2 linked regions of the Candidatus Puniceispirillum marinum IMCC1322 genome follow. The protein of the gene in region 2 interacts with the protein of the main gene of each other region in a pairwise test. Links are inferred from orthologs where the notes say so. Each region holds a gene or a part of one and is shown on either strand. Other genes may lie near its edges.

The links.
Region 1: the proteins of nusG (region 2) and rho interact in binary tests that used the Escherichia coli proteins (3 or more experiments, as listed by UniProt). The link is inferred for Candidatus Puniceispirillum marinum IMCC1322 from one-to-one orthologs.

What each region holds. Positions count from the first base shown.
Region 1 is NC_014010.1:1,809,423-1,825,306, reverse strand. What follows is about bases 12,656-15,513. They hold rho (transcription termination factor Rho), read right to left. Parts: upstream 14,786-15,513; coding sequence 13,526-14,785; downstream 12,656-13,525. Other genes in these bases: hemE (uroporphyrinogen decarboxylase), read right to left, coding at 15,391-15,513; hemJ (protoporphyrinogen oxidase HemJ), read right to left, coding at 14,943-15,371; SAR116_RS08485 (methylated-DNA--[protein]-cysteine S-methyltransferase), read left to right, coding at 12,656-13,157. Also shown: SAR116_RS08540 (porin), read left to right, coding at 1-732; SAR116_RS08535 (DUF3576 domain-containing protein), read left to right, coding at 849-1,355; leuS (leucine--tRNA ligase), read left to right, coding at 1,444-4,032; SAR116_RS08525 (hypothetical protein), read left to right, coding at 4,019-4,516; holA (DNA polymerase III subunit delta), read left to right, coding at 4,513-5,547; SAR116_RS08515 (hypothetical protein), read right to left, coding at 5,598-5,777; SAR116_RS08510 (ParB/RepB/Spo0J family partition protein), read right to left, coding at 5,812-6,897; SAR116_RS08505 (ParA family protein), read right to left, coding at 6,897-7,679; 16S rRNA (guanine(527)-N(7))-methyltransferase RsmG, read right to left, coding at 7,727-8,386; tRNA uridine-5-carboxymethylaminomethyl(34) synthesis enzyme MnmG, read right to left, coding at 8,535-10,481; tRNA uridine-5-carboxymethylaminomethyl(34) synthesis GTPase MnmE, read right to left, coding at 11,044-12,420; more of SAR116_RS08485, read left to right, coding at 12,642-12,655; more of hemE, read right to left, coding at 15,514-15,884. UniProt on the Escherichia coli protein: Facilitates transcription termination by a mechanism that involves Rho binding to the nascent RNA, activation of Rho's RNA-dependent ATPase activity, and release of the mRNA from the DNA template.
Region 2 is NC_014010.1:2,581,608-2,597,334, reverse strand. What follows is about bases 121-2,821. They hold nusG (transcription termination/antitermination protein NusG), read right to left. Parts: upstream 1,886-2,821; coding sequence 1,355-1,885; downstream 121-1,354. Other genes in these bases: SAR116_RS12175 (DMT family transporter), read left to right, coding at 2,507-2,821; secE (preprotein translocase subunit SecE), read right to left, coding at 1,940-2,137; rplK (50S ribosomal protein L11), read right to left, coding at 853-1,284; rplA (50S ribosomal protein L1), read right to left, coding at 162-848. Also shown: more of SAR116_RS12175, read left to right, coding at 2,822-3,385; SAR116_RS12170 (glutathione S-transferase family protein), read right to left, coding at 3,422-4,072; SAR116_RS12165 (isocitrate lyase/PEP mutase family protein), read right to left, coding at 4,101-4,946; tuf (elongation factor Tu), read right to left, coding at 5,221-6,411; 23S rRNA (guanosine(2251)-2'-O)-methyltransferase RlmB, read left to right, coding at 6,715-7,653; SAR116_RS12140 (DUF1127 domain-containing protein), read right to left, coding at 7,667-8,035; SAR116_RS12135 (LysR family transcriptional regulator), read left to right, coding at 8,159-9,019; SAR116_RS12125 (DMT family transporter), read right to left, coding at 9,461-10,393; SAR116_RS12120 (HAD-IA family hydrolase), read right to left, coding at 10,706-11,350; SAR116_RS12115 (SDR family NAD(P)-dependent oxidoreductase), read right to left, coding at 11,476-12,159; SAR116_RS12110 (glutathione S-transferase family protein), read left to right, coding at 12,352-12,966; SAR116_RS13770 (hypothetical protein), read left to right, coding at 13,035-13,211; SAR116_RS12105 (phytanoyl-CoA dioxygenase family protein), read right to left, coding at 13,251-14,150; SAR116_RS12100 (SET domain-containing protein-lysine N-methyltransferase), read right to left, coding at 14,218-14,577; SAR116_RS12095 (glutathione S-transferase family protein), read right to left, coding at 14,865-15,727. UniProt on the Escherichia coli protein: Part of the processive rRNA transcription and antitermination complex (rrnTAC). The complex forms an RNA-chaperone ring around the RNA exit tunnel of RNA polymerase (RNAP).

The sequences.
Region 1 (15,884 bases), 780 kb from region 2 along the record:
GAGCACAATGACGCTGCTAAAGCAGCATCAGCTGGCCAGTCTGCATTTGATGCCGGTCTTTCAGGTACTCAGTCAATTTCTTCAACAACAACACCTGCTATGACAACTGGTCTGAGCACAGTTACTGTTGTTGGTTCTGAGGCCAAAGGTCAGATCAAGTACACATCACCAACAGTTAACGGTTTGACTGTAAGCATCTCACAGGCAGACGCTGGTTCAGCTTCTAAAGCTGACGCAACTGCGATGGGTGTAACTTATGCAATCGACGTTGATGGCGTTGGCATTACTGCCCATTATGCAACTTATGACGTTGACTCAGCTGCTGACCTAGCAACTGGTACAGGTTCATACGAAACGTCTCAGGACGGCTTTGGTGTTAAGGTTGTTTATGGTGACTTCACAGTACGTGCAGCCAGCATGGACAAAGACGTAAAGCAGGGCGGTAGCTCAATGGGTACTGCTGGTTACGAAGCGTCAACAAGCGACTACGGCGTTACATATGCAATGTCAGACACTATCACTTTGGAAGCAACTTCATTGTCATCTGAGCTATCAACAGGTAGCACAAACGGTGGCGACACATTCGAAGCTTCTCAGCTAGGTGTGAAGTACGTTCCTGCCGCTGGCATGTATGTGTCTTTGACAAACCGTTCATTTGAGATGAAAGATTCATCTGCTGGTACAACAAACGACGGTGCAAACACACGTTTGAAGGTTGGCATAACATTCTAATTTGAATGTTATCATTCCGAATGGAAAGGGAGGGGCTTGCCCCTCCCTTTTTTCTTTACAAATGAACGCACTATTTGCATTCTCTTGGCATCTTCACCTACCAATGGATCGCTGACATGAAAACCATTCACTCCCTTGCCGCAACTTTGGTGACTCTTGGCTTTATTCTGGCAGGTTGTTCAGGCGCAGATATTCAGCCTGTTGCCGAAGAAGAAGGTGAGGTGTCTTTTCTGACTGGTAAGACCGGTGGGTTAAAAATCGCTGATTTTGGCGCTGATGACAAAAACGACAGCATGCCGGTTAACGCATTATTATGGCGTGCATCGCTGGAAATCGCGGCGTTTGTACCGCTTGACGATGTTGATACATTCGGCGGCAGTATTCTTACTGAATGGTATTCGCTTGCCGACCGGCCAGATGAGCGCATCAAGCTGATGATTTTCGTTGTCGGCCGCGAATTGCGTTCGGATGCGATTCAGGTACGCGTATTTGCCCAGAAAGCAGATAATGGCGGCTGGGGCACAGCCACGCGCGACGATGCCTTGGCCAGTAAAATTGAAGAGCTTATTCTGACACGCGCCCGTGAGATGCGTGCCGCGTCAATCGCCGAATCCACCGAATAGACAGATTTCAATGACCGCCGGTGATTATAAATCAGATCATATGGCGCCCCATAGGGGATAATTTACGCGATAGTTCACAGGATATTTCATGACGCATTATGATGCACCTGCCATTGAAAAGAAATGGCAGCGCCGGTGGGAAGATCAAGGCTGTTTCACCGCCGATCAGCCGGACAGTAACAAGCCCAACCCAAAACCCAAATATTATGTGCTGGAAATGTTTCCCTATCCGTCTGGCCGGATTCATATGGGGCATGTCCGCAATTATACGCTTGGCGATGTTGTCGCGCGTTTCCGCCGTGCCCAGGGTTTCAATGTCCTACATCCGATGGGCTGGGATGCCTTTGGCCTGCCGGCTGAAAATGCGGCGATGGAACGCGGTATTCATCCGGGCAAATGGACGGTTGAAAATATTGCCGCGATGCGTACCCAGCTGAAAAGCATGGGGCTATCCTATGATTGGGATCGCGAGCTGGCCACCTGCACACCTGATTACTACCAGCATGAACAACGCATGTTCCTTAAATTCCTCGAGGCCGGTCTGGCCTATCGCAAGGAAAGCTGGGTCAATTGGGATCCGGTTGAAAATACGGTTTTGGCCAATGAACAGGTTGTCGATGGCCGCGGCTGGCGCTCTGGTGCGCCGGTTGAACGGCGGCTTTTATCACAATGGTTTTTACGCATCACCAAATATGCAGATGATCTGCTAGCCGCGATTGACAGGCTTGATCGCTGGCCGGATCGCGTACGTCTGATGCAGCATAACTGGATTGGTAAATCCGAAGGCGCACGTGTTAATTTCCGCATCACCGAGGCCGCGTCTGGTGATTATGCTGGCCGTGATATCGACGTTTTCACCACCCGCCCTGATACGCTATATGGCGCCTCCTTCATTGCCATTGCCGCGAACCATCCGTTGGCGCGTGATATTGCCGTGCATGATAAAGGCGCAGCTGATTTTGCCGCCGAATGTGCCACATTAGGCACGTCCGAAGCCGCGGTCGAAACGGCCGATAAAAAAGGCTATGACACGGGTCTGCGTGTTGCGCATCCGGTTATTGACGGCGCAACCTTGCCTGTTCATATCGCCAATTTTGTGCTGATGGAATATGGCACTGGCGCTATTTTTGGCTGTCCAGCACATGATCAGCGCGATCTTGATTTTGCCACGGCCTATGGCTTGCCGGTGTTGCCGGTGGTCCTGCCTGAAGATGCTGATGCGTCTGATTTTGCGATCACCGACACCGCCTATACGGGTCCTGGTAAGCTGATCAATTCGGGACCATGGAACGGGCTTGATGTCGAAGCAGGCAAACAGGCGGCTTTCAAAACCCTTGCCGATGCTGGGTCTGGTGCGGCTGAAACCACGTTCCGGCTCCGTGACTGGGGTGTTTCGCGGCAACGCTATTGGGGATGTCCGATCCCGATCATTCATTGTGACACGTGCGGCGCGGTACCTGTGCCTGACGATCAACTCCCGGTTCAACTTCCCGAAGATGTCGATTTCACCCAGCCTGGCAATCCGCTGGCCAATCACCCAAGCTGGAAACATGTGGATTGTCCGAAATGCGGTACCACGGCGACCCGTGAACAGGACACATTTGACACATTCTTTGAAAGTTCATGGTATTTCCTGCGTTATTGTGACCCTAAACATCCGCATGGCTTCAGCCCCGAAGCGGCACATTATTGGATGCCGGTCGATCAATATATTGGCGGCGTTGAACATGCGGTTCTGCATCTGCTTTATTCGCGCTTTTTCACCCGCGCGCTGAGCGAAGTCGGATATCTCACCCTTGATGAGCCTTTTGCCGGTCTGATGACACAGGGCATGGTCTGCCATCAGACCTTTCAGGATCAGCATGGCAAATGGCTGTTCCCGACTGATGTCGAACGCGATGGTGATGACTGGGTCATGCGCAGTGATAAATCTGCGATCACCGCCGGACGCATCGAAAAGATGAGCAAGTCCAAGCGCAATGTTGTTGATCCGGAAATCATCATTGACACTTATGGGGCTGACACAGCGCGCCTGTTCATGCTGTCGGATTCGCCGCCCGAACGTGATCTCGAATGGACTGAATCCGGGGTTGAAGGCGCCTCACGCTTTCTGAAAAAAATCTGGCGGCTGGCAACTGATGACAGCCTTGCCGCAGCTGGCGCAAAAATGCCTGACAATGCCGATCAGAAAGCACTCGATCTTGTCAAAACAGTGCATAAAACCATTCTGGCGATCTCCAGAGATATCGAGGAATTCCGCTTTAACCGTGCGGTTGCCCAGCTACACACACTATCGAACGCAATCACCAATCTTGCCCCCGATACTGTCGGTTCTGCCGAGGCGCGCCGGATGGCTATTGAAAATCTTACCAAGCTTATCGCCCCCCTGACCCCGCATATTGCCGAAGAAATGTGGCATATGCTTGGTCATGACAGCATGCTGGCTAATGCCGCATGGCCGGTGGCCGACCCGGCGCTCGCCGCCGATGATGAAGTGGAAATCGGTGTCCAGGTGAATGGCAAATTGCGCGCCACCATCACCTTGCCGCGAGATTGTCCAACTGACGAGGCCGAAGCAAAAGCATTGGCATCCGAGGCGGTTTCCCGATATCTTGAGGGCAAGACACCAAAGCGGATTATCGTTGTGCCAAACAGGATTATAAATGTCGTTGCGTAATACCATCATCAGCCTTGTTTGTGCGCTTATGCTAGGCGGGTGCACATCCTTGTCCCAACAGCAGGTCGATACGGCGATGATCGATAATCTTGCCAGCGTCGAAATTGTTACCGTGGCTGGCCGTGATGGGCAAATTTACAGCCGAAACCTTCGCCAGGCCATGTTCAGCAGCTATGCGGCTGAACCCAGATATCGCCTATCCAGTTCAATTTCGATCGGATCAACCGAAGCTTTTGCGGTACGCGGCGTTTCATCCGATTTCAAAAAGATGACCATGACGGTATCCTTTACCCTCACCGATATAAATACCAATGAAGTCGCGATCAAAAATACGGTAACTGCCAGTGCCACGTTAGGTACTGTTTCATCGACTTATGGCATTGAACAGTCCAAATTGCAGGCCAAGCGCCGTCTTGCCACATTACTGGCTGAACGCGTGCGGCGGCGCTTACAGCTATATTTTCTCTCCATAGCCCAGACATGAAAGTTCAGACCCGGCAGATTGCAGGTCTTCTCAACCACCCCCCCGCGCATATGCGCGCCTTTTTGTTTCATGGTAATGATATCGGCCTGATCCATGAACGCGCCCTGGCACTTGCCAGTCATTACAGTGACAATCTCGATGATGTCTTTTCGGTGACCCGCCTTGATAGCCGCGCCATTGAAAATGATGTCAGTGTGATTGCCGATGCGCTTTCCAGCATTGCCGTTTTTGCCGATACCCGCCTGGTGCTTGTTCGTGGCCGTGGCACCGAACTTGTCGAGGCTTGCAAATTGGCGCTGACACCGCGCGACAACACCCCCCCGCTTGAAGGGGCTGTGCTTATTGTCGAAGCGCGCGAAACAACAACGCGGCATGCGATCGTCAAATTGTTCGAAACAGGTGATATCTGTGCCTCAATCGGATGTTATGCTGATGATAGCGGCACCATCCGTGATCTTGTTCAAACCAGCTTTGCTGCATTATCTATCAATATTGATCGCCCGGTCATGGATCTGATTGTTGCCAAATTGGGTGCTGATCGTGCCAGTTCACGTCGTGAAATCGAAAAGCTGTCACTGATGGCGGGGCAGGGCGGCACCCTTACCGCGCAAGATATTGAAGATGCCCTCGAAGACAGCACCGTTCTGGCAATCGATGATGTGGCGGGTGCTGTTGCTGATGGGGATATTCCGCGTCTGCAAAGCGCTATCACCAAAGCCTGGTCGGAAGATGCCAATCCAGTCATGGTCATTCGCGGCTGTCATAATTATTTCCGCAGTTTGCTGATCGCGGCACATGCCGTATCAACAGGCAGTTCGCGCGATATGGCAATAAAGTCACTACGCCCACCTGTGCATTTCAAATTACAGGGGCGCATGGCTGCGCAATTAAACAAATGGGGCTATCAACAGGCGATGGCCGCCCTTGATAAGCTACAGGATATCGAGCTTGCGCTGAAATCATCCAGCCCCGATGATCGGGTGATCTGTATGCAGGGTCTATTGGGTCTGTGCCTGCGCGCACGTTCCTGATGATTCCACGATCATCTTGCGGCTTTCTTTGCACTACAGCCGGATGAGGCTTAGTTAAGCGCGATCATCTTATCAATCTTCGCTGCGCTTGATTGGATGATGCTTATATCACCCGCGATCATCTTATCAATCTTCGCTACGCTTGATTGGATGATGCTTATATCACCCGCGATCATCTTATCAATCTTCGCTGCGCTTGATTGGATGATGCTTATATCACCCGCGATCATCTTATCAATCTTCGCTGCGCTTGATTGGATGATGCTATTCCAGCCCCAGCTGTTCCAGAATAAAGGTGATTTGGGCAAAATCCTCGCAATGAAACACCAGCTTGCCGCTTGCTTTAGACGCATCCCAATCAACCGTCATCGCCAGACCCAGCTGTTCCGCCGCACGCGCTTCCAACGCCAGAATATCGGTAGATTTTTCAGATGCCGTTGATCCTGCTTTGCCATGATCATCCTGACCAGACGTCGTATCTGTTTCGCCGCGTCGTTTGACCAGCGCTTCGACCTGCCGCGCCGACAGATTTTTGCTGATAATTTCCTCGGCCAATGCCGACGCATCTTCATGCCCGATCAAGGGGCGCACCTGTCCCATCGTCAGCTGGCCGTCAGCAACCATTGTCATCACATCACTCGGCAAGCTAAGCAGACGCAGAAGATTGGCAATATGACTTCTTGATTTTCCAATTAATTCAGATAGTTGCTCTTGTTTGTATTTATGCTTGGAAATCAGATTCTGATATCCCAGCGCTTCTTCAATGACTGTCAGATCGGTACGTTGCACATTTTCGATCAAGGCCAGCTCATAAGCTTCGACATCGCTGATATCGCGCAGGATCGCTGGTACTGTATGCAACTGTGCCAATTGCGCGGCACGCCAGCGCCGTTCTCCGGCGATCAATTGATAACGTTGCGGATTATCCGCGCTTTGCCGCACCAGAACCGGTTGCATAATGCCTTTCTGGCGTATCGATTCAGCCAGCTCGGCCAGCGCGGTTTTGTCAAATTTCAAACGCGGTTGCCACGGGCCTGAATTGATCCATTCAACCGGAATATCAATAACACCCGCAGTTATATTTCCGGTCACGCCAGATGCAATACCCGCTTTTGTCGCCTTGGCATCAGCCGATAATGGTGACGTTGCCATTTCGGGTGGTGTGGCCACGCCCGAAGCTGTATTCGGATTCGCATTTGTTGTAGCTGCCGCAATACCGGCATCACCAAGCAATGATGACAGACCGCGTCCCAAACCTCGTGCTGGATGTTTTGGGATAACCTTTTCCGGACTGCTGGTTTTTGTGGCAGCTTGCTTGGCAGGGGCTTTCTTTGACGGCGTCTTGGCCATTAGGCGGCATCCTTCTCTTGCGTCAGTAGTTCGGCGGCCAGCGCGGCATAGGCCTGTGCCCCGACACATTTCAGATCATACATCAAAACCGGCTGTCCGAATGATGGCGCTTCGGACACGCGGACATTACGCGGAATGACCGTGTTATAAACGACAGCGCCAAGATGTGCGCGTACATCATTTTCCACCGATTCGGATAATTTATTGCGGCTATCGAACATCGTCAGCACAACCCCCTGCATCTCCAGCCTTGGGTTGATTCCACCACGCACCGCATCAATCGTGCGCATGAGCTGACTTAACCCTTCCAGCGCATAGAATTCGCATTGCAAAGGAATCAGAACCGATGCTGCCGCGCATAATGCATTCACTGTCAGCAAGCCAAGCGATGGCGGGCAGTCAATGATCACATAATCATAGTCATCCGCTACCGTGGCAATCGCATCGGCAAGACAATATTCACGGCGCGCGACATCAATCAGCTCAATTTCAGCAGCCGATAAATCGACAACAGCCGGAATAATATCAAGGCGCGGCACAATCGTACCCTGAATAGCGGCACTTGCTGGCGTCTGCCCAATCACGACATGATAGCTATTATGCTCACGTTGCGCATGATCGATACCAAAACCTGTGCTGGCATTGCCTTGCGGGTCAAAATCAACCAACAGCACTTTACGGCCACAGGCGGCCAACGCGGTTGCCAGATTGACCGACGTTGTCGTTTTGCCAACACCACCTTTTTGATTTGCTACCGCAATGATGCGTGCTTCACTATTCATTCAATACCCCGACATAACGTCAATAATGTAAATCATTGATCTTGAGTCTAATGATCTTGGGTTAACTGTAAAACCATGCCTTCAGGATCAGACAGGCTTGGATAGGTGACCGCCGCCATGATGGGATAATCTGGCATTTCGGTCAATTCTTCTTCGACATTCCGGCCTTTGAGAAGCAGTAAAACCGTATCTGGTCGCATATGCGGTGCCAGCAGCGTGATGGCTTTGCCCAGCGGCGCAAAGGCGCGCGCTGTGATCACATCCGGCACCATCGCTGGCAAGCTTTCGATACGTTCATTATGAACCACGGCTGACAGGTCTAATTTCCTTATAACTGTCTGTAAAAAAACAGTTTTTTTGTGATCTGATTCGACCATATGCACCGTTGCATCCTGCATAATCGACAACACTAGCCCGGGGAAACCAGCCCCACTGCCCACATCCAGAATGGTCTTGCATCCGGCAGGCAAATAGCGGGCTAACTGCCCCGAATCAAGAATATGTCGCTGCCAGGCAATATCCAGCGTTGCCCGGGCAACCAGATTCACCGATTTTTGCCATTTTTCCAGCAACGCAAGGTAGATGGCAAATTTATCAATTGTTTCACGTGAAACATTTAGCATGTCCTGCACAGTTTCAGGCGTCATTTCAGGTGTCATTTCAGATGTCATTTCAGATGTCATTTTGGGCGTCTTTTTAGCGGTCATGCTAGCACCGCCCCAACATAGCTGATCAATATCCCCGATAACGTCTTAAAGCGCGCCTTATGGTACCCGATATCGGCATATGAAACGAGCTCATATACAAAATGTTTCACGTGAAACATTTTTAGGAACTGAAGACGGGCTATAAGCATCATATGGTCTCGCGCCGCATAACCGAAACGTCAGGCTTGGTGTTATAGGCTGCATCTTCACGACGCCGCAGATGCCGCAAAACCGCAACCACCGATGCCGGTGTCAACCCTGCAAGCCGATTCGCCTGTCCAATCGTTTCAGGCTGGCGACGTTTCAATACATCTTGTGCTTCGGCCGACAGGCCGCCAATCACCGAAAAATCAAGATCATCGGGAATCGCCGTGGCTTCGTCACGCCGCAGCGCATCAATATCGGCTTTCTGGCGCGCCACATAGCCTGCATAGCGATAATCGGCTTCAAGCTGGGCATGATAAAGTGATGCGATATTTGCCAGTTCCGGCCATAATGGCGTCAGCCGGTCGATGGTGATGCCTTCAAGGCTGAGCATATCTGCCGCTGTGCGTTTGCCGCCATCGCGGGGCTTTGGCAGGCCAGCTATTTCCAGATCCTTGCCCGATGCGGTGAGTGACAATAATGTGGCCTTTGCCTTGGCCAGTTGCTTATGCTTGCGATGCCAGACGTTTTGTCGCGCGCTACCCACACAGCCAATCGCCATGCCTTTTTCGGTTAGACGTTGATCGGCATTATCGGCACGAAGCAACAGCCGATATTCGGCGCGTGACGTAAACATCCGGTAGGGTTCGGGCGCGCCCTTGGAAATCAGATCATCGATCATCACCCCGATATAGGCATCAGCACGATCAAGCGTAAAACTGGTCTTTTGCCTATTATCACCAGAGGCCGCGGCGAGGGCGGCATTAACCCCAGCCATCAAGCCTTGCGCGGCGGCTTCTTCATACCCTGTGGTGCCATTGATCTGACCCGCTAGATACAGGCCAGGCAAGACACGCAATTCCAATGTCTGGCGCAAGGCGCGCGGATCGACAAAATTATACTCAATCGCATAGCCATGTTGCAGAATAACCGTCTGCTCAAGCCCGGGTATGGTTTTGACAAGCGCCTCCTGCACATCGCGCGGCAGGCTTGTCGAAATACCATTCGGGTAAATCGTATGGTCATCAAGCCCTTCAGGTTCAAGAAACAGCTGATGCGAGTCCTTATCGGCAAACCGGTTCACCTTGTCTTCGATCGAGGGGCAATAGCGAGGTCCCTGACCCGAAATATTACCATTGAACACCGCCGATAAATGTATCGATTCGGCAATGATCCGGTGGGTTTTGGCCGTCGTGCGGGTGATCCCGCATTCGATCTGCGGCACAGTGATTTTATCGGTCATTGTCGAAAAGGGAATCGGCGGGTTATCGGCAGGCTGCATCTCCAGCACCGACCAGTCAATCGTCCGGCCATCAAGGCGCGGCGGTGTACCGGTTTTCAACCGGCCTAGCGGCAAGGCCAGATCCGCCAGACGTGTGGCCAGCATATTTGACGGCGCTTCGCCAATCCGACCTGCTTCGGTACGCTCATTGCCAAGATGAATCAAACCACCCAGAAATGTACCCGTTGTCAAAACGACGCTTGCCGCTTTCAATTCTCGCCCATCTTCGCAGATAATCCCCGTCACCTGACGGGGCGCGCCTGTCAGGCCAGCAGCCATATCGTCAACCAGCAGATCACCAACCGCCGCCTCGATGATGGTGATATGATCATCCTCATTCAGAAATTCTTGTATCGCGGCACGATATAGCGCGCGGTCAGCTTGGGCACGCGGGCCATGCACAGCCGGGCCACGTGATTTATTCAACATGCGGAACTGGATTCCTGCCCGGTCAATCGCCCGCCCCATAAGCCCATCAAGCGCGTCAATCTCGCGCACAAGATGGCCTTTACCAAGCCCGCCAATCGCCGGATTGCATGACATTTCGCCAATGCGGTCAGCGCGCATTGTGACCAAGGCCACCGCCGCACCCATACGTGACGCCGCCGCCGCGGCTTCACAGCCAGCATGCCCCCCACCTACAACAATGACATCAAATGCAGATTTCATTCTTTCCTATTTCGCTATCTTAGTCGGTTCTATCAGGGTTTCATTCAGCTATCAGCGCCTAATCCAATGCCGAAAATTCACCGTTATAATCAAATGCGGGGCGAACATAGCACAAATTATGGATTTGTGCCGCATTGTTAGATGATGTGGCAGGTAAATCACTAAAATGTTTCACGTGAAACATTTTCATCCCCACTCTAGCCCAATCCGGCCTGATCTAGCTTAAGGGCGTGAATTTCCCACAAATTAAAGGGATTTAACCCCAAATGAAGTTTGGCCCTATTCATGCGGTAGGTAAATCACAAATGTTTCACGTGAAACATTTTGAGGCAGCTTTCATGCCGATCTGCAACCAAAGCCACCAGAAATAATGGTAATCAACCGCTTAAATGCGCATAAACCCCAATAGACAGCTTAATAATACACCAATCAAGACGCCGTCATCGGAATGAACAACCGGAAAATGTTTCACGTGAAACATTTTGAGGCACATAAATCATAATACCAGGGATGATTTACCCAAATGGCCTAAACAAAGCGTTCAACCACGGCGTCTTTGAGGCTATTTGCCAATACAAAAGGATGAAAAAATAGACCCAAGTAAATCTTCGACATCGATTTTGCCAGTTATCCGTCCCAAGGCCGTCGCCGCCATCCGGAAATCTTCGGCCGCCAATTCCGGATTCACATTAAAATCATGCGTCAGGCCGCGTTCAAGACTCTGCATCGCCCCCATCAACGCGTCGCGATGCCGCGCCCGCGTGATAATCGCACTCTGACCATCCTGATTAAGCGGCGCAATCGCCTTTGTGATCGCCGCAATCAGCACTTCGACATCTTTATGATCGCGCAAGCTGAGATGTAACGCGCCTTCGGGTACCGACCCCACCAGCCCCAGATCGCATTTATTGAGGACGATTAAATGCTGGCCGCCTGTCAAATCGCTAATCTCGGCCAGATGATCTGGCCATTTTGGATCACTGCCATCAAGGATAATCAGGCCAAAATCAGCATCACGGCCAGCCTGACGAGCACGACGGATGCCTTCGGCTTCGATAGCCCCCGCACCATCACGCAATCCAGCCGTATCCATAAAGGTCACGGGCACGCCACCCAGATCCATTTTAACCGCAACGATATCGCGTGTGGTGCCTGCCTCAGCCGAGGTGATAACCGCATCACGACCCGAAATGGCATTCAAGGCGGTTGACTTGCCCGCATTCACCGACCCAAGCAAGGCCACCTTTACGCCATCACGGATGACTTCGCCTGCTTTATTATCCGCCATAATGGCAGCTATTTCGCTAATCAGCGTTGCGGTACTTGTACGCAAGGCCGCTTCAACCGAGGCTGGCAGATCCTCATCGGCAAAATCAATCAGCGCTTCGAGCTGGCCAGCCAAGCTGATCAGCGTTTCGCGCCACGCCGTAACCGGTTTGCGCAAAGCCCCATCAAGTTGTGCCCATGCCTGATGCAGCTGGGCAGGGGTTTCCGCATCGATCAGATCAGCCAGACCCTCGACACCCGACAGGTCGAATTTATCATTGCCAAAGGCACGGCGGGTAAACTCGCCTGGTAAAGCCGGACGGAACCCCGCTATCTGGGCTAATCTATCAAGAATCATCGTCTGCACCGCCTGACTTCCATGGCAATGGATTTCCAATACATCCTCGCCAGTCGGAGACCGCGGTGCCTGCATATAAAGAAGCAGCACTTCGTCAATTGGCTGGCCATCAGCATTTTTGAGGCGGCGCACGGCAAACCGCCCCATTTTGGGACAGCGCACATCAAAAGCATCCGCCGCATAGGCGGCCTTTTTTCCGCTGATCCGCACAATGGCGATAGCCGAACGCCCTGGCGGGGTTGCTAGCGCAAAAATAGTGTCATTGAATGTAGCGCCTGTCATTGCGGGTCTTTCATTAAGAAGCCTATCTGGCATTAAGAAGCCTATCTGGCATTAAGAAGCCTATCTGGCATTAAGAAGCCTATCTGGCATTAAGAAGCCTATCTGGCATTAAGAAGCCTATCTGGCATCACACGGTCTGTTTGGTAAAATGTTTCACGTGAAACATTTTTAAAATGATCTGAATAGAGGTAAAGTACCCTGAGAACATGTCAAGAGTGACATCAGACCACCCCTTTAACAACAGGGTCGGGATTATGACTGAACAGTTTTATATCACATTTCACACGCCTTTGGGATGGATGCGACCTATAAGTGACGGCACGTCCTTGATCCGGCTAGATTGGCAACAATCGCCTTGGCGTAATGGATATGATGGAGCCCAAGAGCCAATAGATCATGTTTCACGTGAAACAAAACAGCAGATTCTGGATTATCTGGCTGGCACCCGCACAAGCTTTGATCTGCCGCTGGCCCCCGAAGGCAAAAGCAAAAGCGGATGTGACTGGCTCAGCATCATGGCGCAAATTCCCTATGGCACAACGGTTTCCTATAAGCAATTTGCCGCGATGGCTGACAAACCCAACGCGCCACGTGCCGCCGGTTCAGCCTGTGCACGCAATCCAATCCCGATTATCTATCCTTGTCACCGTGTTGTTAGATCAGACGGATCATTAGGCAATTATGGCGGTGGCGATATGAGCAGCCCCAAAGACCCAGAAAACCTTGGGCGTAAGGACTGGCTTATCAAACATGAACATGGGCACCGTTAACGGGTGAAAATGTTTCACGTGAAACATTTTGGCTTCAGGTAATACGGTAGCTCTTTATTAGGCTACGGTTATATTATTAGGTAACCTGGTGCTTCGCTGGATCATGCTTATGTGAACACGATCATCTTATCACTCTACGCTGCGCTTGATTGGATGAGGCTTGTTTCTTTTATCATGCCGCATCATCTCCCGACTTAACAGTCGGATGATGCTTAATTCTTTTATCATGCCGCATCATCTCCCGACTTAACAGTCGGATGATGCTTAATTCTTTTATCATGCCGCATCATCTCCCGACTTAACAGTCGGATGATGCTTAATTCTTTTATCATGCCGCATCATCTCCCGACTTAACAGTCGGATGATGCTTAGCTATTCATCTGATCGAAGAAATCATCATTTGTTTTTGAATGTTTCAGCTTATCAGTGAGGAATTCCATCGCATCGATCGCGCCCATCTGCATGAGAATCCGGCGTAACACCCACATCTTGGCCAATGTGCCTTTATCGACAAGCAATTCTTCCTTACGCGTACCTGACTTGGTGATATCAATCGCCGGGAATGTCCGCTTATCAGATAATTTACGATCCAAAATCACTTCACTATTACCGGTGCCTTTGAATTCTTCAAAGATCACTTCGTCCATACGCGAACCGGTTTCGATCAAAGCCGTTGCAATGATGGTCAGTGAGCCACCTTCTTCAATATTACGCGCCGCACCAAAGAAACGCTTTGGCCGCTGGAGCGCATTGGCATCAACACCACCTGTCAGCACCTTGCCAGATGATGGCACAACCGTGTTATAGGCCCGTGCCAGACGCGTAATCGAATCAAGTAAAATCACCACATCACGCTTATGCTCAACAAGACGTTTTGCTTTTTCTATAACCATTTCAGTTACTTGCACGTGTCGTGAAGCTGGTTCGTCAAAGGTTGACGAAATCACCTCGCCTTTGACTGAACGCTGCATATCAGTGACTTCTTCAGGGCGTTCGTCAATCAGCAGAACAATCAAATAGACTTCCGGATGATTTTCCGAGATTGCATGGGCGATGCTTTGCAGCATCATTGTTTTACCTGTGCGCGGCGGCGCCACGATCAACCCACGCTGACCTTTACCCATTGGCGCGACAAGATCGATCACCCGCGGGGTGTTGTCTTTCTTATCCGGGTCAAATGGCAATTCAAGGGTAAGTTTTTCTTCCGGATATAAAGGCGTCAGATTGTCAAAATTGATGCGCTGGCGAACTGCGCTAGGCTCTTCAAAATTGATGGTTTGAATTTTAAGCAAAGCAAAATAACGTTCGCCATCCTTAGGCGCGCGGATCTCGCCTTCAACTGTATCACCTGTGCGCAAGCTAAAGCGCCGTACCTGACTAGGTGACACATAAATATCATCCGGGCCTGGCAAGTAATTTGACTCAGGCGCGCGTAGAAAACCAAAACCATCCGATAGGACTTCGAGAACACCGCTACCATAAATAGATACGTCATTATCAGCGAGCTGTTTCAAGATCGCAAACATCATATCCTGTTTGCGCAAAGTGCTGGCGTTTTCGATTTCCAGCTCTTCGGCATAAGCCAAAAGATCGGCGGGTGATTTCTGCTTTAGTTCCTGAAGGTGCATAATATGACTCATCGGTAAACGGGATTATATATATCGGTTTAGTGAGCCGGGCGGCTCCCTGATATATACAGGCATAATATAAGTTTAATTTGCGTTAAAAGTCAAGGCAACGGCCATTAAGCATTTACATCATATTTAGCTTAGATGCGCACTGACGCTAGAATGGCTTGACCACTGCCATGACGATTATAACGATCATCAGCACCGTCGGCACCTCGTTCCAGATCCGATATGCTTTTGAGGATAACGGTTTTTCGTCATTTTCAAGCAAACGCCGCATTTTGGAAAATTTGCCATGACAGCCAGCCATGAGAATGACACAGACGAATTTTACAATGAACCAGAGCTCATAGATCAGCGCATGATTAAGCGCAAGCATCCATAAGCCAAAGATAAAAGATGCAATCATCGCCGGATTCATGATCGCTTTTAACAGCCGGCGTTCCATAACTTTGAAAGTTTCGGCCTGAACCGAACCAAGCGGGGCGTCAGCGTGATAGACAAATAACCGAGGTAAATATAATAAGCCTGCCATCCAGGATATTACCGAGATGATATGCAATGCCTTAATAATTTCATAACTCATCACTATTCCTTAATCCCAGCTATCGAGCCTGGCGCACATGCGTAATCATTTTTGTCACATTCGCGATCGGTGTGGCAGGTGTAATGCCGTGCCCAAGATTAAAAATATGTGGCCGGTCAGCAAAAACCCCAAGAATATCATCAATATTGGCAAGCATAACATCATCACCCGATAATAAGCTAATCGGATCAAGATTACCCTGTACAGGCAGATATGCGGGTAAATTCTTATGCGCCCAGCGAATATCCATACCATGATCAAGGCCAAGTGCATCAACACCAACCTGATCAACGTAAGGCAAAATGCCTTCGCCTATACCTTTGGGGAAACCGATTACTGGCTGAGATATGCCGCGCGCACGAAGCGCCGCGATAATCGTTGCCGCAGGTTTATTAACGACCGCATCACGATGCCAAGAGGGAACGGCACTTGCCCAACTGTCAAATAGCATCAAGGCATCGGCACCAGCATGGGCTTGCAAACACAGAAATTCAATTGTCGCTTGGGTAACGA
Region 2 (15,727 bases):
AATTTCCGCTTTTGCTCCCCGTCTATTGCAGGTTATTAAGCACGTGTCAGCCTGATGGCTGGATCGGTGCCCCTGCAGTCTTGGACAGGTGCGGGGTCGTGCAAGCACCACCCCTAATCATCATCAACACGTTTCCGCGCCGATGAAGAATTCAAATTCGTCTAGGCGTTGTCTTCGACAAACACCCCGGCGCTCATTGTTGAGCTGATCGTGATCTTTTTGATATAAGTACCTTTTGCACCACTGGGCCGCGCCTTGCGGACAGCTTCGATAAAGGCATTGGCATTTTCTTCGATCTGTTTGGCACCAAAACTTGCTTTGGCAACACCGGCATGCACAACACCAGCCTTTTCGGCGCGATATTGAACTTCACCAGCCTTAGCGGCTTTAACAGCCTCGGCTACATCAGCTGTCACCGTGCCCAGCTTAGGGTTAGGCATCAGGCCACGTGGGCCAAGTACCTTACCAAGACGACCAACAACACCCATCATGTCAGGCGTTGCAATCACACGATCAAAAGCAGACTCGCCATTCTGGATAGCTTCAGCCAGATCATCAGCACCAACAAGGTCAGCACCGGCGGCTTTCGCCTCATCAGCTTTAGCATCTTTAGCAAAAACCGCAACCCGCATAGTTTTACCCGTGCCATTAGGCATCGCCACAACACCACGAACCATCTGGTCAGCGTGACGGGGATCAACACCCAAATTCATGGCAATTTCGATGGTTTCGTCAAATTTCGCCTTGGCGTTTGACTTTACCAGCTCGACAGCCTCAGCCAGCGCATAGGCTTTGTTCCGGTCAACCGCTTCATAAGCAGCACGTAAGTTCTTTGTCTGTTTAGCCATTGGTTCAGCCCTCCACGACTTCAAGGCCCATGGCGCGGGCAGAACCCATCACCATCTGCATGGCACCTTCAATATCAATCGCATTCATATCGCCCATCTTCTGATCAGCAATTTCGCGCACCTGCGCCATTGTCACTTTGCCCGCAACAGTACGGCCAGGCTCCTGACCACCTTTTGGCAAGCCTGCCGCTTTTTTCAGGAAAAAGCTGACCGGTGCTGTTTTGGTGGCAAAGGTAAAGGATTTGTCCTGATACACGGTGATAACAACCGGAATAGGCATATTCTTTTCCAGTGAATCAGTTGCCGCGTTGAACGCCTTACAAAATTCCATGATATTTACACCGCGCTGGCCCAGTGCTGGACCTACTGGTGGTGACGGGTTAGCCGCTCCAGCTGGAATATTCAGCTTGATATATCCGTCAATCTTCTTTGCCATAACTATCTTTCCCTGACTTACGAGACATCATGTTAAATGATGCCTTCGTTATTGCGTTAACCGCACCTGTTTAAACTTTTTCTACCTGACTATATTCCAGTTCGACTGGGGTTGAGCGCCCAAAGATGGACACTGTAACTTTCAACCTTGCCTTATCATCATCAGCTTCTTCGACATATCCGTTAAAGGAGGCAAACGGGCCATCAGATACGCGTACCTGCTCGCCAATATCGAATGTGATTGTTGAACGGGGACGTTCTACGCCTTCGCTCATCTGCTTGATCAGGCGTTCAGCCTCACTATTGGTAATCGGAATAGGCTTACCTTTGCCGCCCAAGAAACCTGTGACCCGCGGCTGGCTGGTGACAAGCTGCCACGCCTCATCGCTGAGTTCCAATTTTACAAGGATGTAACCGGGGAAGAATTTACGTTCGGACTGGACGCGCACACCACGACGCATCTCAACTACTTCTTCGGTAGGAACCATCACTTCATCGATCTGATCTTCTAGCCCATGCGTCACGGCCTGCTCGGTAATTGCCTGAGCGACCTTTTTCTCAGATCCTGAGAACACATGAACAACGTACCAGCGTTTGGCCATCAATAAATCCCATTTGTCTTGCCACAGGCAAAACGTCAAAAAACCACTTCGTTCCTAGCTACCAAGACCTAGAACAAACTGGACAACATTAGAAAGCACCATATCCACCAGCAAAAAGAAAATTGCGGCAATGGTTACCATAATAAACACAGTTAGCGTAGCTGTACCTGTTTCACGCCGAGACGCCCAAGAAATACGACTGATTTCCTGACGTACCTGCCTAACAAACTGTGCGGGCGATACCTTAGCCATCAATAGCTGCCACTTCAAGTTCAATTTTCACAATAGCAGCATACATTTGCATTGTCTTTCCTAGTTAAAACTCTCAGCCCAAGCCCCCCGACCAAGGCCTATGTGCCTGTGCCGGGTAATCCCGCTACAACTATGAAAGTCAAAGAATGCCACCGTGGATGGAGCCTATTACCAAAACATCACCAGCAAAGCAACCCTTGATATGGGATTTAAGCATATATGTCGCAACAATTTTCACCGCCATGACAGGAACAACCGGATAACGTTAATTCACCCCAAGACGTAATATGCTTGACCATTGTCCGTGATCGGCATAGGTGGAATTGAGGGCGGTGCGATCCAGCATGACAGCCACTGGATATGAAACATATGCCTGTCTCAGACAATACCCGCGGTGCAGCACTGATGGCGTTTAGCGTACTCTGCTTTACGGCCAATGACACGATGATGAAATTCCTGTTCGGTGACATTCCGTTATTTCAGGCCGTGTTGTTACGTGGATTGCTGTGTTTACCCGTAATCACCTATATGGCGCATCGACGCGCGCAACTTTTCGTCCGCGCAACTCGCCATGACATGAGTATCGTTCTGATCCGCGCTGGCGCCGAAGTAGCAGCAACAATCTGCTTTCTAACAGCACTGGCGAATATGCCACTGGCTAATACCATTGCGATCTTACAGACCCTGCCTATGAGCGTGACAATGGTGGCGGCGCTGTTCCTAGGCGAGCCTGTAGGCTGGCGACGCTGGAGCGCGATCATTATCGGCTTCATCGGGGTTCTGATTATCATACGCCCCGGGACAGAGGGTTTCAGCCTGTATTCATTATGGGGACTGGCGGCGGTAGTCTGTGTAACTGTGCGCGATATTGTCACCCGCCGTCTGTCGCGCGAGATGCCATCTTTGTTTGTCACACTGATTACCGCAATCGCAATTACTGGTCTTGGCGCGGTCATGATGCCGGCATCAGGCTGGGTGCCCCCATCATTAACAAGTTGGGTGGTTCTGGTGGCGACAGCATGCGTGATTGTTGTGGCCTATCTGTTCAGCGTCATGACCATGCGGGTTGGCGATATCAGCTTTGTCTCACCATTCCGCTACTCAGCGCTGATCTGGGCAATCATTCTGGGTTATATGGTATTTGACGAATGGCCGGATAATCTGACGCTTATCGGCATGGCAATCATCGTTACCACCGGCATCTATATGTTCCGGCGCGAACGCATTGTCACCTCAAAAAAAACATGAGACGACAACTCCAAAAACCTGCGCCCATTGGCAATATCAGTCGGAAACCGCCAATTCGTCATACGATACCATGACACAACGTTCAAAGGCTGGACGCTTTACCATATCATCGTAATAGCGGCGGATATGTGCGAAATCGTGGCGATCCAGTTCAATATCAAAATAGCGATATAGGACATGACCGAACTGGATATCGGCAAGGGTGAAATCCGCGCCTGCCAGAAAGGCATGATGCGCCAACCGTTCATCGGCAATCGCCAAATAGCGGTTTAAAATTTCAAGATTTTCAGCAATTAGCACGGGATCACGTTTCGATGGTGCCGTCCGCACAACTTTCCAGAAAATTGGCCACGTAAATTTATCAACAGTATTGATCTTTGCCCATTCAGCCCATTTATCAATCTGTGCCCGTGCACTAATATCCTCTGGCCAGAAACGGTCATCACCATAACGCCCACCCAGATAACGCAGTATCGCGCCAGTTTCAAACAACGGTTGCTGATCGCCATCAACCAATGTCGGAATGGTTTTGTTCGGGTTCATGCGCGCATAGTCTAATGTATCAACCACCCCATACATCAAACCCGCATCAATGCGGTCAAAATCCAGTTCTAATTCGGCAAGACACCACAAAGCCGCCTGTACATTCGATGATGATGACCGCCCCCATATTTTAATCTTAGGCATTTTTGTCCTCCATATACCCTATTGAAGATTAGGTTCGGCTGGCGCGTTTTTCAGCGGACATCATCTGGTTAATGTCATGATCCGGTATCGCATCACGCGCATAGGTGAAGGTGCCGTGCTCAATGACCTCGGTTGCCGCCCGAATCAATGCGCCATAGGCAGCCCGGGCAAATGAGCCACCCACGCTGATCCGTTTGACGCCGACTTCAGCCAATTGCGCAACGCTAAACAGGGCGTTCTGCAACCCCATCACGACATTGACTGGCTTATCGACCGCGGCACAAAGCGTGCGAATATCGTCGAGATTATCTAGACCCGGCGCATAAAGCACATCTGCACCAGCTTGATCAAACGCCTGTAACCGCCGGATTGTGTCAGCTAAATCAGGCTTGTCCCACAAATAATTTTCAGCGCGCGCCGTGAGCATAAAGGGCTGTCCATGTGCTGCCGATGCTGCGGCCTTGATTCGTTCGACCGCTATATCCAGCGGCAAAATCGGCGTGTCTGCATCACTGCTGGCATCTTCGATCGAACCGCCAACAAGCCCCACCTGTATCGCCAAAGAAATGGTTTCATGACAGATATCCGGGGCAAGGCCAAATCCATCTTCCAAATCAGCCGAAACAGGTAGGGATGTAGCCTGAACAACCGCACCTGCATTGGCCAGAATATCAGCGCGCGTGACAACACCAGATGAATCACGCTGACCGGCACCAAAGGCATAACCCGCACTTGTCGTTGCCAGTGCATTGAATCCGGTTTGTTCAAGAATGATGGCCGAACCCGCATCCCAGGGATTAGGCATGACAAAGGCATTTTCATTTTCATGAAGGGCTTTAAAGCTTTGATATTTTTGCTGTTGCGTGGTTGCCATTGGTCTTGCCATTGATTTCGTCAAGCTCACCAAAGAAGTCTATAACCATTAAGCTTTACCCAAAATACATTTGCAGCTGAACAAACAGAACCCATGAAAAAACCCCCAGCTATAAAAGCCGGGGGTTTTCATAAGACCATCGGTGAAGATGGCAGGAGCGGAGGGACTCGAACCCACAGCCCCCGGTTTTGGAGACCGGTGCTCTACCAATTGAGCTACACTCCTAAACTTGTCATCAGCATGATTGTAACATCAATCAGGCTGGATATTCGATTTATTTTACCACTGTTGCGACGACACCAGCACCCACGGTGCGGCCACCTTCGCGGATCGCAAAGCGCAAGCCTTCATCCATCGCAATCGGCGCGATCAAGGTCACGGTCATCGCAATATTATCACCTGGCATCACCATTTCGGTGCCTGATGGCAGTTCAACCGAACCAGTCACATCCGTCGTCCGGAAATAGAACTGTGGACGATAGTTAGAGAAGAACGGCGTATGACGACCACCCTCATCCTTGGTCAGGATATAAGCCTCGGCCTTGAACTCGGTATGTGGTGAGATTGAACCAGGCGCACAAAGAACCTGACCACGCTCAACTTCCTCACGCTTGGTACCACGAAGCAACACACCAACATTATCGCCAGCTTCACCCTGATCAAGCAGCTTGCGGAACATCTCAACACCCGTACAGGTCGTCTTTTGTGTGTCTTTCAGACCAACAATCTCGATCTCTTCGCCAACATTCACAATGCCGCGCTCAATACGTCCGGTCACAACCGTACCACGACCCGAAATCGAGAACACATCCTCAATCGGCATCAGGAATGGCTGATCCTTCGGACGCTCTGGCTGGGGAATATACGCATCAACCGCCGCCATCAATTCCTTGATCGCACCAGAACCAATCGTATCATCACCACCCTCAAGTGCGGTCAATGCCGAACCTTTGACAATCGGAATATCGTCGCCTGGAAATTCGTATGATGACAGCAATTCGCGGATTTCCATCTCAACAAGCTCAAGCAACTCTTCATCGTCAACCTGATCAACCTTGTTCATGAATACGCACAAAGCCGGCACACCAACCTGACGCGCCAGCAAAATGTGCTCGCGGGTCTGTGGCATCGGGCCATCAGCCGCTGATACAACCAAAATCGCACCATCCATCTGCGCCGCACCAGTGATCATGTTCTTCACATAATCGGCGTGACCCGGGCAATCAACATGCGCGTAATGACGCTGCTCTGTCTCATATTCAACATGCGCTGTCGAAATGGTGATACCACGCGCACGCTCTTCAGGCGCCTTGTCAATCTGGTCGTAATCCTGAAACTCTGCGCCGCCAGCTTCCGCCATCACCTTGGTGATCGCTGCTGTCAATGTCGTCTTACCATGGTCAACGTGACCAATCGTTCCGATGTTACAATGTGGCTTGGAACGATCAAACTTTTCCTTAGACATGGGCTCGCCCTTTTCTCTACATGTGGTGGACCGTGCCGCAGGCATTCAAAGGTCCGATGGATTATTTATCAGCTAGCTGACGGGAAAAACTGTATATACTGGCAAATTGATGCCATAACAATGGTGGTGGGGGTAGGATTCGAACCTACGTACGCTACGCGGGCAGATTTACAGTCTGCTGCCTTTAACCACTCGGCCACCCCACCGGATTGCCTTAAAAACCTGCACCTTTAGACTTGCGAAAAAGTGAAGGTATTGCGAAGTAAAAAGTACGAGCCAATTTGTCAACAAAGAAGTCATATAATGAGCGCAAAAAGCAGTAAAAAGCGACCCAAGGTCAAAAGCCAGGGCAAAAACCCACTTTTTGACCCTGTAAAACGTGCAGCAGACGCATCAGGCCGAAGCGCGTCAAATGCACCGCGCCGGGGGGCACCGCGTCGGGGGGCACCAGCAAGGCAAAATGACGATTCACAGATCAAAGCTGCACCAAAACCTCCTCAAGGTGGCTATTTTCTGTGGGGGCGGCATGCCGTTGCCGCGGCACTGGTCAATCCGGACCGCCGGATCGCCGCGCTATATGTTACCGATGACAGCCGCGACAGCTTTGATGAAATGTGGCAAACCCTAGCCATGGACAGGCAGGCCGAACTTCCCGACGCCCGCCCGATTGAACGGCGGCGGCTTGATGGTATTGGCGGGCATGATAGCGAAAAGGTGGTGCATCAGGGTATGGCGGCGGCAGTCTGGCCGTTGGACGCCCCGCATCTGGACGATTTCATCGCAGACATTGCCGATAAGCCTGTGCGTATCATCATGCTCGATCAGATTTCCGACCCCCGTAATGTAGGGGCTATTTTGCGTTCGGCGCGTGCCTTTGGGTGTGACGCGATCATCACCACACAACGTCATGCCCCCGAAGAAAATGGCGCGCTTGCCCGGACAGCAACAGGCGCGCTTGAACATATTCCGATCATTCGGGTGGTCAATCTGGCGCGGGCGGTCGAAAGCCTGCAGGATCATGATATCACCGTTGCCGGATTGGCTGGTGATGGCACGATGGATGTTGGGGCGCTGGCCGATTTCCCGCGTCTGGCCATCATGCTGGGCGCCGAAGGCCCAGGCTTGCGTCGGCTAAGCCGCGAACATTGCGATCATCTTGTCCGCATCGATATCGCACCCGATGCAGACAGCTTGAACGTGTCAATCGCCGCGGCGATCGCCCTATATGCGGCTAAAGGCTGATACCAAAGCTGGTCTAGCGCGCCGTCGGGCATCGCCCGCGCTCGTTGTAAAAAGAACGAATGTGCGAGGCCGGTCGCCCACGAATATGCGCTGGTGCGGGCCTGTCAATCGCCGAACGACGAAAGGGCGAGTCAGATAAGTGTGAAGACTCTATCCATGGCGCTTTGTCCTGACCAATGGGGCGGGCGCATTCGGCGTCTCTATCGGCGCGTGAAATACCAATATCATCAAGCTCGCGATCATCAAGCGCCACCAAATGAGAACGTGATTGGTAAAGTGCCTTCGCATGACGATAGCGTGCCCATAAAGACCTGACGCTTTGCAACAATCCCCGAAAGGCGGCAATGATCTGCTTTTTTAACATATTGTAAATATATAACATTTCTTGATCCTTTCCATTTCGTTATGTGATGAGACATTTTCATCATTTTCTTTGATGATTTTGGTTAATGCCGCCTAATTTGTGAAATGAATGATTGTGAGCACAGACATAAGGAGATGTGATATGTACCGGAATCTGGATATGACAGCGCTTCGCTCTTTTGTGACCGTGGCCGATACAGGCGGCGTCACACGCGCGGCAGGCAAACTGCATGTCACGCAGTCAGCCGTATCGATGCAGCTCAAAAGGCTGGAAAATCTGCTGGATACTGACCTGATTGAACGATCTGGGCGGGGCATCAGTTTGACAGCGCAAGGCGAACAGTTACTTGGCTATGGCCGCCGGATGCTAGCATTGAATGACGAGGCCTGGGGGCGACTTACGCATGATGCCTATGAGGGTGATATTAATTTGGGCGTACCACCAGACATTATATATCCGCATATCCCCGAAGTATTGCATCATTTTGCAACCGATTTTCCACGGGTAAATGTCAAGCTGACCTGTGAACCGTCGCTTGCTCTGAAGGAAAATCTGGCGCACGGCCAAGCGGATATTATCCTAACCACCGAAACAAAGACTGATGCTAATACTGAACTGTTACAGCGCACGCCCTTGCGCTGGTATGGCGCCGTAGGTGGCGAGGTATGGAAAAAGCGGCCTGTTCAACTGGCCTATCAGCCAAGCTGTATTTTTCGGAGCGAAGCCATAGCCACGCTTGATCAGCATGATATCACCTGGGACATTCCTATCAACAGTAATGATTATCAGAATATTATGGCCTTTGTCAGCGCCGATCTGGCGATTACGGCCGTGCTGGAAGGTACGCATAATCCGAACTGGGAAATCATCCCCGCCGACGCCGGACTGCCGCCTTTGCCCAACTATGGAATCCATATGTATATCGCCGAAGGTGGCCAAGATATGCTGGTGCAGGAGCTGGCACGATTTATACGGCTCATAATGGCTAAAACAGCACATTAGGATAAATTGTTTTAACTTTGGTATCGCAAATAGTTGACCCCAGCAAAAACTCTGGTAAAAGACCGTTACGTGCTGGCGTGGCTCAATTGGTAGAGCACCCGATTTGTAATCGGGCGGTTGGGAGTTCGAGTCTCTCCGCCAGCACCATTCTCCCCTTCACATCATGTGTTAACCCTCGAATTGACCTAGCCATATGTTTGGCCAGTGGCCTAGCCCGCCATAATCGCGCCTGACCCTGTCACCTCACACCAAAAGGGTTTTAATGACTGGGCTTATTGAGCAGGTCGATTGTCGGCTGCTTGCACCCTCCAGAATGGTTTAGGTTCAACAGTTTTGTAGATATGTATATCGCGCAAACCATGATGATGGAACTACAGGCAATATATTATTCTCAATCACTGAGGTTTATGAAAAGCTGAATTGATAGCTATTCGTGATTGTCTATGCGTCATCCATATTTTGTTGTGCAAGCACAATAATGACACCAGCGCTTATGATAAGGGCAATGCCAATAATACTTATGATGTTGGGCATGACCCCCCAAAACAGCCAGCCAAACAAACCAACTGAAATCAGATAGGCATATTCATAGATCGCGGCATAGCTCGTTTTGGTCAGTTGATAGGCGCGCGTCATCAAGGATAAAGCCGCGCAGGCACCCGCCGCAATGATAACCATCCATAACCAAAACACACCATCGACAGCGTGCCAGCCTCGAAACAGGAAAGGCGCTTGATCCAGCAAATCGGGCGATACCGGAAAAAGTGTTAAGGCAGATGTACCAAGGGCACCACATAATCCGATGCTGACGATAAAACTCATCAAAATGGCAAGTGAACTTTCGTCTTGAAGATACCGGTAGGTGATGATTGACCCCATCGCATAGGACGCCCCCGCGATGATCGGCAGCATATGATAAATGGCAAAGCCATCCCTGCCTGGCTGCAAAACCAAAAGGACCCCAATTGTACCAATCAGAACGGCCACTATCCGACGCCACCCAATGCGCTCTTTAAACAGAATCATTGAAAATAGCAGAACAAAAATGGGTGATGTAAAGAGACCTGCCCCCGCTTCGGCAATCGGCATCATCGGCATGACGCTGAAATAAAGCAGAATCGATGTCACCATGAAACCGGTTCTGGCCAGCATAGGCTTCCAATGACGTGGCATGATGGAAAGCCCAAAAATTCTGCCAAGCAATGTCACCATTAAAACCGCGAATAATGACCGGCTAAAATGAAACTGGCCAACACCAACCTGATCCGAAACCAGCAATGTCAAATTGTCGGAGAATCCGAAAATAGAGATCCCCGAAACAAGAAGCACAGCACCACGTTTTGATGCCGGCATGGTGCGTAACCAGGTTAACATTGTGTTTCCATTTCATCAAAACCAGACATGGCCTAGCATGTGTCTGTCAGCACACTATCCGCCAGTTGCCCTATAACGGACTTCGACTAAACCACATAATTACATAACCTGCATATAGTAAATAACGCACCTATCATTTTCATTCTGATCATGACACCGGGCGTTTGGATGAGCTGATTTGCAGACGTTTGACAGCAAACAATCTGGTTCCCGCGACACGACGCCATGGGTTTTGAGCCTGTTGTAATGACTAGGGTGCTTAGCCTAGTGACGCCATCCACAATGTATCAGAGGGGCGCTCACGCCTGTTCTTTAGGATATTTGACTGCTGATAATATCCAAGTTTTTCACGGCGTTGATGTTATGGCGCGTAGTTGCATATTCACCTGCATATAGGTAACAAAGGATTTGTTCTTGCAGCGCGGCTTCCTGATTAGGCTCGGTATCCTCGATGGCTATGGTGTCTTCGGGCGCAACGCCTAATTTTGTAACCGCCAGCTGGTAAACAGCACCATTTGGCTTTTCTTCAACCACATCCTGCTTGGTTGTGATGAGATCAAAACAGCCAAAGTCAATGTGACGCGACAATGCCTTTGCCAGATTATCGATATTCCGTTGCGACGTCGTTGTGATAAAGCCAACTTTAATATTCTGTCTGGCACAATGTTCAAGACATTCAACGACACCTTCACGCGGCGCGATACCTTGCTTGAGCAAGGTTTCAAAAAAGCTTTCTTTCGCTTGGTGAATGCTATGGATTAAATCTGGCGAAACTTTGCCGCTAGCATAAGAGGTCAAACGTTTTACGCCTCCCGGCTCATTTAGAAGCCGACAATAATTTGCAACATTCCAATACCAATCAAGACCATGCTCGGCAAAGGCCATATTATAGGCCTGACGCTGTAACTCAGAGGTTTCTGCGATGACGCCAATCGATCCAAAAAGTAAAGCTTTCATCACAAACTCCAAATAACGATACATTCATTAGATAATATATATATATATATATATGACGCGGCGATCACAATCGATCCGAATGCGGTATGAAATATTCTTTATTCATGTTGGAAGATGAGGATAATCTAGAAGGTCTCCACCCACGGCCGCAATTCGATTTCCCATGCCCAGACAGACCGGTGTTGCCGGTGAAATTCGATATAGGTGCGGGCAATTTCATCAGGGTCAAGTCTGGTATGATCAGGATCATCTATAGTGGCGGATGATTGGATGCTGCCATCGATAATGAAATGACCGATATGTATATTCTGTGGATGCAGTTCGCGCGCCAGTGACTGCGCAAGAGCACGAAGGCCAAATTTACCCATCGCAAAAACCGACGAATATGGAAAGGCTTTGACACCCGCCGAAGCACCCGTAAAGAAGATACTGCCACTGCCACGCGCCTGCATGCGCTTGGCCGCCTGTTGCGCTACCAAAAAGGCGCCAAAACAGGTGATTTTAAGCGCGTCTAAAGTGGCCGAAGGATCCAGGTCTGCAATCCCTCCACGTAGGCGGGCTGACGGGTTATATATCACCAGATCAGGTGTCCCGATCGTCGCATCCAATTGGGTGAATAATTTAGCAACATCGTCACTGTCGGCAGCATCGCATTTATGCAAGCTGGCATTGGTTTCAACCGCTAGATCACCGAGCTTGTCCATATTGCGGGCTGCCAGCGCAACTGACATGCCCTCTTGAGTGCATAGCCGCGCCAAAGACGCGCTCAGACCTTGTCCCGCACCCACTATTAAAACTGATTCAGCCACTTTATTTCTCCTAAAATTATGTGCCTAGACATTAACAAGACATAGCACATCAGCGGCCGGTTCTGGTCATATATCAGCCATAAAATTGAGCACCGCGGCGGATGATTTAAAGGCCATGTGGATGGTTGTTTCACTTGCCCTGATAGTCAAACTATCATTAGATAGACCCAAGCCAACAAGGATATCATGATCATGCTTACACTATATTATTCAAAGATGTCCTGTGCCTATGCCCCGCATATATTGCTGTATGATGCCGGTGCAGAATTTACGGCCATGCCAGTTGACTTTGAAACAGACGAACAGAACAAGCCAGCCTTTTTGGCGGTGAACCCCAAGGGACGCGTCCCCGCATTGGTTACCCCGCAGGGGATTCTGACCGAAAACCCGGCGATTCTGCTATATATCGCCCAGTTAAATCCAGACAAGCAGTTAGCACCAACCGATCCGTTTCTGTTGGCACAGGCGCAGGCGTTTAATATGTTTATCGCCTCGACGGTGCATGTTGCCCATGCCCACCGCCATCGTGGCTATCGCTGGGCAGATGATGAAGCGGCGCAAGCCAGCATGAGCGCAAAGGTCGCTGAAAACATGACCCTCTATGCCCAGATGATTGAGGATCACTATTTCATTGGACCCTATGTTCTGGGCGACCAATATTCACTATGTGACCCCTATCTGGCGCTTATCATTCGCTGGTTTGGAGGCGATGGTGTAGAGCTGGATCATTTTCCAAAACTGAAACAGCATGACGCGATGATGCGCGCGCGTTCATCAGTACAGGCGGTCATGCCGTTTTACATATAAACCGCCATCCATGACCTAAAATACCGTCGATGTGCGTCGTTCATGTTTCTGTTATGCGGATCAATTCTATGAACATACGGGACAATATGGGGCGGCCTAATAACCGCCGCTATGCACAGCAACCCGATGAAGACGAAACCGACGGTGAAATCGAGCTGGTTATCGACCGGACGTCCCCCCCGATCGATCTATTGCGCCCGCATCCCACCTGTTCAACCGAAGAATGGCTGGCCAAAAGAACTTAGATGTGGCCGTTGGGCACAAGTCCGGAGCGTCTGGCTAGGCTATGACTCAACTTTTGATTGCTGACCAAAGAATGATGCCTCTTTCGGATATTCGGGCATTTCCATCTCGAACGACGTACTGCGCACGCGTCCTGTATAGTGCCCCCGTACAATCTCGCCATCATATTTATGGGGAATCGGGTTACGATCCAGCGCAATGGCATCTTCGGCAACGTAAGTCACAATATATAGACAGCGTGGTGCATCGGTCATGTTTGGCAGTGATCCATGTAACAGCCGCGAATGCATCAGACAGGCATCACCAGCCTTGCCTGTGCATTTGAGCGCATTTGCCCGCACATCGGCCTCGATATCGGCATCAACCGCGCCGGTAAATACGCCATCCTGCCACAGTGAGTGAAGTGGGCCTTTATGGCTGCCCGATACCACTTCAAGTGGGCCATTTTCCAAGGTTACATCATCAAGAAAAAACAGCACTGTCATCACATCATCATTTGAATGCGGTTCAAAAGGAAAGTCCTGATGATATTTCACCGCAGTGCCTGAACCAGGCAGTTTCAGATTAATCTTGGTGGCATGTAGTTTTATGTTTGGTGAATAAATATGCGCTGTCAGGTCAAGCGCAGCGTTATTACGCATCACATCAAGATAGATATCAGACACTTCGATAGGCGCCGAAATCCGGCGCAATGCAGGTGTGTCATGGCTATGGCTTGACGGTTCAACATCAAAACGCGGGCGGCCATCAGCAATCTGCCCATAGGCTTTGTCATGATTGCGCGATTCATCGACCCATAAACGCAATTGTGCATTCATATCCTGCACCTGTTGCGCAGTGAGCGCATCTTTCATCATGACAAAACCGTCACGTTCAAAATTTTGCTTATATGTATCAAAAATATGACCTGTCATCACGCGATCCTCCATATCAACATACATAATCTTTATCCCATAACATGCAGATTTCAAAGCCTTGGTTTAGCGATTTATCATGTGTGACACAGCATTAGGTTTCGGCGCGCGTGGTCCAATAGTCGGCGCCGTAATCATGCAGGATTTCAGTACTTGCCTTTATGTCACAAAGTGCCGAAAAGCGGACAAAGCGATTATCGTCATCATCTATCTGCCATTCAGCATTGGCAGGATTGCCATGATTATAAACCATCCCGCATCCCATAACGCATAGATAGTCATTCGGGTCATCCGGACTGGTAAATAGATAATCATTCAACCGGTTGGTGCTTTGCAGATCATCGTCATCAATCACAAGATAAAAGCATCGTTCAATCGTGCTGCCAGCAGCGATATCTTCTACAGCAAAAACGCCAAGTCCATGTAATGGTGAGTCCTTAATGGTAATTTTCATAGATATCCTCGCGACTAGGTGACCTGTTGTGTAACGATCACCCAGCAAGGTCAAGAGTGTGATGGGGATAAGATAAAAAAAACCCTGGTCTGCATAGCAGCCAGGGGAAGTTAACGGAGATTCGGCAAGGAGCGCGTGGAAACTGGAGAGTAACCGGATTGGAGGGAGGTGCGCTCCTTGCAAAGCTGTTATGCGCAAAATTAGCGCATAACAGAAGTGCTGGTTACGCCGTATGGCGATGCAATTATTGCATCACCATACCAAACTGCCAAATTATAACTCTATCACTAAAGCGGACGTATATCATATCCAGCGATCGGGAAATGCACTGCCACCGGACCTGTTTCTGGCGTATCATGATCGATCGATACCCGTGTGGCATCAAGATAGCGCAAACTGCCTGTGACCTGTGGATCCGCATTCGTGCCATGCGGCTGAATGGCAACCATATGCCCTTCTTTGATACCAGCGGTAAAGGGCACCGAAACCCCCGTTGGCGACACCGGATTTGCCGCTTTGGCAATGGCCAGTGCGTCTTCGCCCGATAGGTCGCTGCTGTTACCTTCCCCAATATCGGCCAGGGCAGATTCGAGTTTACAGACCTGTTCAAATGGACCAAGGAATCCTGGCCCGCCTTGCCAGCGCCCGCGCAAAAACCAAGCAATATAGCCAATTGACGCATCGGCATAAGATGGCGTGTCACCATTCAGAAACACACCATCACTGGCGACAAGCTGAAATTCAGCCCAGGCCAGCCCTGCCTGTAAACGCAATAAGACGCCGGGCATATCTGCGCGCAAGGTTTCTGGCGACCAGTCTTTTTCAAAATAAAGCGCACCACGATCAGCGATAAAGTCGGCTGGTGCCGAATCCAGTGCATTGGTAATGACCACCCGCACCGCCAGATCAAATAATGTGTTTTCAGCCCATGATGCCATCATCATCGAGCGTCCCGTAACCCCATCGGGAAACAGGCTGTTAGGACAGCCATATTCTTCAAGAGCCCGGACTATATTCTGGCTGTCACAATAGATATCCGCGCCAATCTGTAAAACCGGCGTCCGGCGATAGCCAGCGGTAAGCGGCATCAGCAAAGGCTTTGGTGGAATGCGCGGAATTTCAACGCTTTGCCATGTTGCGCCCGCAATGC